One region of the Variovorax sp. RO1 genome, then DNA from elsewhere that is predicted to be linked to it. Evidence: riboswitches for the same ligand, from Rfam matches in the RefSeq annotation. Region 1 holds a riboswitch; the other holds the start of a gene.
What was found. A riboswitch is a leader RNA that binds a small molecule or an ion and turns the genes downstream of it on or off. The one in region 1 is predicted to bind S-adenosylhomocysteine.
Positions count from the first base shown of each region.

Region 2: linked by a shared signal. The riboswitch ahead of metH (methionine synthase) and the one ahead of ahcY (adenosylhomocysteinase) in region 1 are both predicted to bind S-adenosylhomocysteine.

Region 1 covers NZ_PKMT01000002.1:194,944-199,355, forward strand. The annotation lists gene CY658_RS12085 (TlyA family RNA methyltransferase) at 1-204, opposite strand, end outside; gene ahcY (adenosylhomocysteinase) at 210-1,649, opposite strand; S-adenosyl-L-homocysteine riboswitch at 1,715-1,783, opposite strand; gene phaP (TIGR01841 family phasin) at 2,026-2,523, shown strand; gene CY658_RS12100 (alpha/beta fold hydrolase) at 2,537-3,466, shown strand; gene CY658_RS12105 (hypothetical protein) at 3,508-3,948, shown strand; gene CY658_RS12110 (alpha/beta fold hydrolase) at 3,945-4,412, shown strand, end outside.
Region 2 covers NZ_PKMT01000008.1:262,305-266,716, reverse strand. The annotation lists gene CY658_RS29495 (PACE efflux transporter) at 1-324, shown strand, start outside; gene CY658_RS29490 (lipase secretion chaperone) at 346-1,257, opposite strand; gene CY658_RS29485 (esterase/lipase family protein) at 1,269-2,324, opposite strand; S-adenosyl-L-homocysteine riboswitch at 2,458-2,533, shown strand; gene metH (methionine synthase) at 2,556-4,412, shown strand, end outside.

The DNA.
Region 1 (4,412 bases):
GCCGCGCGACACGTAGCGTGCCTCGGCGGCGTCGGCGAGCTCGAGCTCGGCCGACTCGGGCACTTCGTCCTTGTTCTTGACGACATTGCGCCACGCGTCGCTCGTGCCCGCGTCACGCCAGCGCATGCCGCCGGCGATGAGCCGGACGGCTTGCGAACGCGAGGCGGCCATGCCGCGCTCTACCAACAGTTGATCGGCGCGCACGCGAATCAATAACGGTAGGTGTCCGGCTTGTAAGGGCCGTTCTTGCTCACGCCGATGTAGGCGGCCTGGGTGTCGGTCAGCTCGGTGAGCATGGCGCCGACCTTCTTCAGGTGCAGGCGCGCGACCTTCTCGTCCAGGTGCTTGGGCAGCACGTAGACCTTGCCGGCCTGGTACGCGTCGGGCTTGGTGAACAGCTCGATCTGGGCGATGGTCTGGTTGGCGAACGACGACGACATCACGAAGCTCGGGTGGCCCGTGCCGCAGCCCAGGTTCACGAGGCGGCCCTTGGCCAGCAGGATGATCTTCTTGCCGTCCGGGAAGGTGATGTGGTCGACCTGCGGCTTGATCTCTTCCCACTCGTACTTCTCGATCGACGCGACGTCGATCTCGTTGTCGAAGTGGCCGATGTTGCAGACGATGGCCTGGTCCTTCATCTTGGCCATGGTGTCGTGCGTGATGACGTCCTTGTTGCCAGTGGTGGTCACGAAGATGTCGGCCTTGTCGGCGGCATATTCCATGGTCACGACCTTGTAGCCTTCCATCGCGGCCTGCAGGGCGTTGATCGGGTCGATTTCAGTCACCCACACTTGCGCCGACAGTGCGCGCAGCGCCTGGGCCGAGCCCTTGCCCACGTCGCCGTAGCCAGCCACGCAAGCCACCTTGCCGGCGATCATCACGTCGGTTGCGCGCTTGATGCCATCGACCAGCGATTCGCGGCAGCCGTACAGGTTGTCGAACTTGCTCTTGGTGACCGAGTCGTTCACGTTGATGGCGCGGAACAGCAGCGTGCCCTTGGCGCTCATCTCGTTCAGGCGGTGCACGCCGGTGGTCGTCTCTTCGGTCACGCCGATGATTTCAGCGGACTTGCGGGTGTACCAGGTGTCGTCCACGGCCAGCTTGGCCTTGATGGCGGCGTAAAGAATGCGTTCTTCTTCGCTGGTCGGGTTGGCGAGCACGCCCAGGTCCTTCTCCGCGCGCTGGCCCAGGTGCATGAGCAGCGTGGCGTCGCCGCCGTCGTCCAGGATCATGTTCGGGCCTTCGCCCTTCGAACCCTTGGGGCCGAAGTCGAAGATGGCGTGGGTGTAGTCCCAGTAGTCGGTCAGCGACTCGCCCTTGATGGCGAACACCGGCGTGCCGGCGGCGGCGATGGCGGCGGCGGCGTGGTCCTGCGTCGAGAAGATGTTGCACGAGGCCCAGCGCACTTCGGCGCCCAGGGCTTGCAGCGTCTCGATGAGCACGGCCGTCTGGATGGTCATGTGCAGCGAGCCCGTGATGCGCGCGCCCTTGAGCGCCTGGCCCTTCGAGAACTCTTCACGGATGGCCATGAGGCCGGGCATCTCGGTTTCGGCGATGCGGATTTCCTTGCGGCCCCAGGCGGCAAGGGACAGGTCGGCAATCGCCTGGTCGGCGGTCGAGACGGGGGTGGGCTTGAGTACAGCGCTCATGAGAACTCCAAAACTGGTTTGAAAGATGCCACTGCGTACGGGGAAGAAAAACTCACCGCGAGAACAGCGGATGAGCGTGGTTGCGATGTGGTCCGAGCCTCACGCCTGACGGCGCTGCAACGCTCCTCGGAGCGCCGGATTGTAGTCGCGGGCCGTTCCGCCCGCCAATCGACCGGGGCATCCCACATCACGGAAAGCGCGGGCGGCTTCGGCGTCACATGGGCCACCTCGGGAAACTCCGCAGGCAAATCCGCGCTTCGACCGCCCTCGGCCGCGCCGGCCCGGCGTATCGTGGCGGCGGGCCCCGGCCGCCCGGCCGCTGCCTGCATCCACCCGTTTGATTGTTTTCATCACCCGACACAGGAGATTCCGCACCATGGCCACTGCCAAGAAAGCCGCCGCGAACAAAACCACCGCCAGCAGCGCCGGCGCAAAGCAGGCGGCGCCGTCCGCCGCGGACATGCTCGATCCGATGAAGAACCTCAAGGGCATGGCCGAGCGCCTGCAGAACCTGAACCTCACCGGCGGCGCCGGCAAGCTGCTCGACAGCGGCCGCAAGGACCTGCAGGCGCTGATGCAGGCCAACGAGAAGTCCTACCAGGGCCTGCAGACCGTCGTGCAGCGACAGACCGAAATGATCAAGACGGCCATCGGCGAATGGCAGACCGCCGCCAAGGCGATGCCGGGCAAGGACCCCAAGGAAAACCTCGCCAAGCTCGACGAACTGGGTCGCCAGTCGTTCCAGCGCGCCGTCGACGACATCAAGGAGCTGGCCACCCTGGCCGCCAAGTCGCAGGCCGATGCCTTCGACGTGGTGCGCCAGCGCATCCAGTCCAACGTGGACGAGGTCACGAAGCTGCTGCAGCGCAAGTAAAACAGCAGCCCGCATGACCGCCGTCCCACCCCGCACCGAATGGCGCACCCGCGCCAACGGCATCGACCTGGCCTGGGACAGCTTCGGCGACCCCGAGGCGCCGCCGCTGCTGCTGGTCATGGGCCTCGGCGCCCAGATGGTCGCCTGGGACGACGCGTTCTGCGCCGGCCTGGCGCAGGCCGGCGGGCACCACGTGATCCGTTTCGACAACCGCGACATCGGCCACTCCACGCACCTGCCGCACGCCGGCGTGCCCGACATCCAGGCGCTGATGCTGCAGGCCATGGCGGGCCGGCCGCTGCAGGTGCCCTACACGCTGCGCGACATGGCCGACGACTGCGCCGGGCTGCTCGACGCGCTGGGCATCGCGCGCGCCCACATCGTGGGTGCGTCGATGGGCGGCGCCATCGGGCAGGAGATGGCCATCCACCACCCGGAGCGGATGCGTTCGCTCACCAGCATCATGTCGAGCACGGGCGACCCGGCCCTGCCGCCGCCGACGCCCGAGGCGCTGGCGGTGCTGTTCGCGCCCACCCCGACCAGCTTCGAGGCCTACCTGCCGCACCACGCCAAGGTGTGGCGCGTGCTGCGCGGGCCCGACGCTTTTCCGCTCGACGAGGCACGCGATGCCGGGCGTGCGCAGCTCGCCTTTCTGCGCGGCCTGAACCCGGGCGGCGTGGCGCGGCAGCTGGCGGCGGTGTTCGCGTCGGGCAACCGCAAGCCGGCATTGCGTGCGGTGCAGGTGCCCACGCTGGTGATCCACGGCGACGTCGATCCGCTGGTGCCCGTGGCCTGTGGCATCGATGTGGCCGAGGCCATTCCCGGCGCGAAGCTGCTGCGCATTCCGCGCATGGGGCATGCGCTGCCGATCGCGATGTGGCCGCAGATCACCGAGGCCATCGCGGCGCACACCGCGCAGGCGGCGCGACGCGACGATCACTGAAGAAAAAGAGACAACGACAAACCCAGACGGAGGTGTTTTTCATGAACCAATTTCCGTCCCTCGATCCCATGGCGATGTGGCGCGAGCTCACGGCCCAGTGGGAAAAAAGCACCAACGAATTCGCCAACGAAACCATGGCCTCGGACCCGTTCCGACAGGGCATGCACGGCGGCATGAACGCCTCGCTCACGGCGCAAAAGGCGCTGGGCGACCTGATGGCGCGTTACCTGACGCTGCTGAACCTGCCGACGCGCGGCGACCTGCAGGCGCTGGGCGAACAGCTGCACCGCATCGACGATCACCTGGCAGGCATTCGCCGCGCGCTGGAAGGCGGGGCTGGCCCGGCCACACGGACCGCCGATGCCGCCACCGCGCCGCCCCGGCCACGTCGCACCAAGCAGCCACCCGCGGCGGCGGCGCCTGCACCGGCCGTCAAGGCCGCCGCCCCAAAGAAACGCCCCGCCGGAAGGCGCCGCCCATGAGCGCGCTGCCCGACATCCGCGGCGAGATCGAGCGCACCATCCAGCGCAACATCAAGGGGCTGGACTTCCTGACCTCGACCGCGCCCGCCGTCGGCCTCACGCCCAAGGACGAGATCCACCGGCGCGGCACGCTGAGCCTGTACCACTACCGCCCGATGGTCGACGAGATCTACCGCGTGCCGGTGCTCATGGTGATGGCCACCACCAACCGCGCCTACATCTTCGACCTCGCGCCGGGCCAGAGCATGGTCGAGTACCTGCTGCTCAAGGGCTACGACGTCTACGTGATGGACTGGAACGCGCCGCGCCCCGACGAGAAGCGCCTGCGCATCGAGGACTACGTGCTCGACTTCATTCCCGACTCGATCCGCCGCGTGCAGGAAGACTCGGGCGAAGAAGACGTCACCCTCGCCGGCTACTGCATGGGCGGCGTGCTCTCCACGCTGTACGCGGCGCTGCACCCC
Region 2 (4,412 bases), on a different contig from region 1:
CTGCTGGCGGTGGGCGCCTCGGTCATCGCGGTGATCTGGAACCTGACGTTCAACGCCCTGTTCGAGCGCTGGGAGTCGCGCCAGGCGGTGCGCGGGCGCAGCCTGAAGCGCCGCATCGCCCACGCCATCGGCTTCGAGGGCGGCCTGATCGCCTTCCTGGTGCCGATGCTGGCCTGGGGCCTGGGCGTGTCGCTCTGGCAGGCGCTGGTGATGGACCTGGGCCTGGTGGTGTTCTTCCTGGTCTACACCTTCGTTTTCAACTGGGCCTTCGACCGCGTGTTCGGCCTGCCGGCGTCGGCCATGGGCGAAGCACAGCCTGCGTAAGCCTGCGCTTACTTAGCGGATTCATCGCGCCGGCTTGGATGCAGCGGACGAGCGCATCGCCAGGGCACCGCTCAGGCGGAGGCGCTCGTTTTCGTTGAAGAGCGTCTCGCGCAGCTGGGCCTGCTCGGCTTCGGGTGCGCTGGCGTAGCGGTCGAGCCGGGCGTTCCACTCCTGGGTTTCCTGGTCGAGCGTGGCCAGGCCGCGCGCCACTTCGTAGCCGTAGGTCTCGCTGCGCGCGGCAAAGCGCTCCTGGGGGCTGGCGCCGCGCGCCTGCAGCGCCTCGGTCTGGCGCATCACGTCGAGGTGGGCCACCGCGTCCTTGCGCACCTCGCGCTGCGCGGGCGACAGCCAGGCCTGCTCGCTTTGCGCGAGCGCCGCCGCACGCTGCTCGGGCGTGAGGTCGGGGTTGGACAGCAACGCCATCTTCTCGGCCATGAACTGGTCCTGCCGGATCTGGTCGCCGAACAGGCCTTCGATTTCCTCGGGCGCGAAGAACTGCCGGCGCACGGCCTCGCGCGCTTCGAGGCTGCGGCGCAGGAACGCCGGGTCGCCGGGTGCGGGCGGCTGCAGGGTGCGCAGGGCTTCCTGCATGTCGACGTAGCGCTCCAGCAGGCCCAGCGCGCGCACGCGCCAGTCTTCGCGCAGGTGCTTGGCGAGCAGGGCGGGCGCGCGGGCCATCAGCGTGGCCTTGCTGTCGGCCTGCGCTTCGGCGAGCACCTGGTCGAAGAGGGTGATGAGGTCGCTGGTGAGGAGGGCGTCGGGAGCCGCGGCGGCTTGTTGCGCCGGACGGGGCGCGGTGGGCGCCGCGACCGTTGCCGTGGTGCGGGGCGCGGCAGCCCGTGGCGCATCGTCCGCATCGGGGCTCAGCGCCAGCCAGCCGGTTCCTACGGCGACCAGCGCGACTGCGCCGATGGTCAACGCCACACCGCGCATGTCCCGCGTCCTCAGAGCCCCGCGCTCTTGAGCCGCGCGGCCTGTTCCCTGAACAGCTCCGGCGGCTTCTTCTCGTAGTACGGGAACTGGCTGCCGTAGGTGTTGCCGAAGGCCTGGTTCACTTCGTCGAGGTGGTTCTGGCGGTAGTCGCCCAGGTGGGTGCCCAGTCGCGTGGTGCAGACCGCAAGCAGGCCGTCGTTGGCCTCGCCGAAGAAGAACAGGCCGCCCAGCGTCGACAGCGCCGTGTCGCTCGGGTCGAACAGGTTGAAGCTGGTCGACACGCCCGACCACGAGTAGTAGCGCACGCCGTTGGCCACGGCCGCACCGCTCTTCACGTCGCACGACGAGCCCGCGGCGGGGCGTCCCTGCGGGAACTTGGCGTCGAAGGCCGCGCCGCCCGCCGTGGTGAGCGAGGCCAGCGCGTTCAGCGGCACCTCGGGCAGCTGGCTCGGGTCCTTGCCCGAGAGAAAACCGATCATCCCCGTCAGCAGGCCGATGGCCTTCACCACCAGCGTCTGGGCGATGCCCCCTTCGGGCAGTTTGGCGAGCAGGTCGGCCACCTTCGAGCCGCCGTTGGCGCCGCCCACCGACGTGACCGACGCCACCATGTCGGGTGCCACCGCCGCCACGTAGCGCACCGTGGGCGAGCCCTGCGAATGGCCGATGAGGTTGAATTTGAGCGTGGGGTTCTGCTCGAGCGCGCGGATGGTCTTGAGCTCCTGCAGCAGCTGCTCGCCGCGGATCTCGGAGGTGTTGGTGCCCGACACCTGCGCCACGTACACCCTGGCACCCGCGCCGGCCAGCTTGCCGGGGATGTCGTAGAAGTAATCGACACCCAGCAGGTTGTCGAAGCCCAGCAGGCCGTGGACCAGCACGATCGGGTAGCGGGTCTTCGCCGTGTCGGAGGTCACGCGGGCCTCGACCCGCGTGGCGGTGTCGCCGGCAGCGGCCCGCGCGGGCGGCGTGAAAATCACGAGGGCCGCGGCGGCCAGGAGGCCGCAGCTCAAGGCCACGGCGCGCATCGGGGTGGCTGCATGCTGCAACCGGGCATTCGACTTCCTGACCATCTGGCGCTCTCCCTTACGTCTGGTTAAAAACACGAACGTTCGTTCGGAAACGGTGGGCGCATTCTGTTGACACGTGCAGGAATGAAAACTGGGGTTTTCCCAGGGCGCAATCGAATCGACCTAAAATGCGCGACTTCCCAAGGAGCGTTGCAGCGGTTCGCCACAGAGGCGAATCGTCAGGCTTGGGGCGACAACGACGCTCGCCTGTTCGACTCTTCCGCAGGTGAGGCCATGTCCCAGATTCCCGCTTCCGTTTCCGCTCCCGTTGCTCCCCCTCCCATGAAGCTGTCCGGCCTCGAGCCGGTCGCCATCGGCGCAGGGACGCTGTTCGTCAACATCGGCGAGCGCACCAACGTCACCGGCTCCAAGGCCTTCGCGCGGATGATCCTCAACGGCCAGTTCGAAGAGGCCCTGGCCGTCGCGCGCCAGCAGGTCGAGAACGGCGCCCAGGTCATCGACATCAACATGGACGAGGCCATGCTCGACAGCAAGGTCGCCATGGTCCGCTTCCTGAACCTCATTGCCAGCGAGCCCGACATCGCGCGTGTGCCGGTGATGGTCGACAGCTCGAAGTGGGAGGTCATCGAGGCCGGCCTGCGCTGCATCCAGGGCAAGGGCATCGTCAACTCCATCTCCATGAAGGAGGGCGTCGACAAGTTCAAGCACGAGGCCAAGCTGGTCAAGCGCTACGGCGCCGCCGCGGTGGTCATGGCGTTCGACGAGAAGGGCCAGGCCGACACCTACGCACGCAAGATCGAGATCTGCGAGCGCGCCTACCGCGTGCTGGTCGACGAGGTGGGTTTTCCGCCCGAAGACATCATCTTCGACCCGAACATCTTCGCCATTGCCACCGGCATCGAGGAGCACGACAACTACGCCGTCGACTTCATCAACGCCGTGCGCTGGATCAAAGAGAACCTGCCGGGCGCCAAGGTGTCGGGCGGCGTGAGCAATGTGAGCTTCAGCTTCCGCGGCAACGACCCGATGCGCGAAGCCATCCACACCGTGTTCCTGTACCACGCGATCCAGGCGGGCATGGACATGGGCATCGTCAACGCCGGCATGGTCGGCGTGTACGACGACCTGGAGCCCACGCTGCGCGAGCGCGTCGAAGACGTGGTGCTCAACCGCCGCCCCGACGCGGGCGAGCGCCTGGTCGAAGTGGCCGAGACCGCCAAGAGCGGCGCCAAGGACGAAAGCAAGCGCCTCGAATGGCGCGGCACGCCCGAGCACCCGGTGCACGTCAACCAGCGGCTGTCGCATGCGATGGTGCATGGCATCACCGACTTCATCGTCGAAGACACCGAAGAGGCGTACCAGCAGATCCTGGCCAAGGGCGGGCGCCCGCTGCACGTGATCGAAGGCCCGCTCATGGACGGCATGAACATCGTGGGCGACCTGTTCGGCGCCGGCAAGATGTTCCTGCCGCAGGTGGTCAAGTCGGCACGCGTGATGAAGTCGGCCGTGGCCCACCTCTTGCCCTACATCGAGGAAGAAAAGCTGCGCGACGAGGCTGCGGGCCGCGACGTGCGCACCAAGGGCAAGATCATCATCGCCACCGTGAAGGGCGACGTGCACGACATCGGCAAGAACATCGTCACCGTCGTGCTCCAGTGCAACAACTTCGAAGTGGTGAACATGGGCGTGATGGTCCCGTGCCACGAAATCCTGGCGCGCGCCAAGGTCGAGGGCGCGGACATCGTGGGCCTGTCGGGCCTCATCACGCCCAGCCTCGAAGAGATGCAGTACGTGGCCGGCGAAATGCAGCGCGACGACCATTTCCGCATCAAGAAGATCCCGCTCATGATCGGCGGCGCCACCACCAGCCGCGTGCACACCGCCGTGAAAATTGCGCCGCACTACGAGGGCCCCGTGGTCTACGTGCCCGACGCCTCGCGCAGCGTGAGCGTGGCGCAGAGCCTGCTCTCCGACCAGGCCACCGCGTACATCGACGAGATCAACGCCGACTACGCCAAGGTGCGCACGCAGCACGCCAACAAGAAGCAGGTGCCGATGTGGCCGCTGGCCAAGGCACGTGCCAACAAGACGCCGGTCGACTTCGCGCAGTTCGTGCCCACGGTGCCCAAG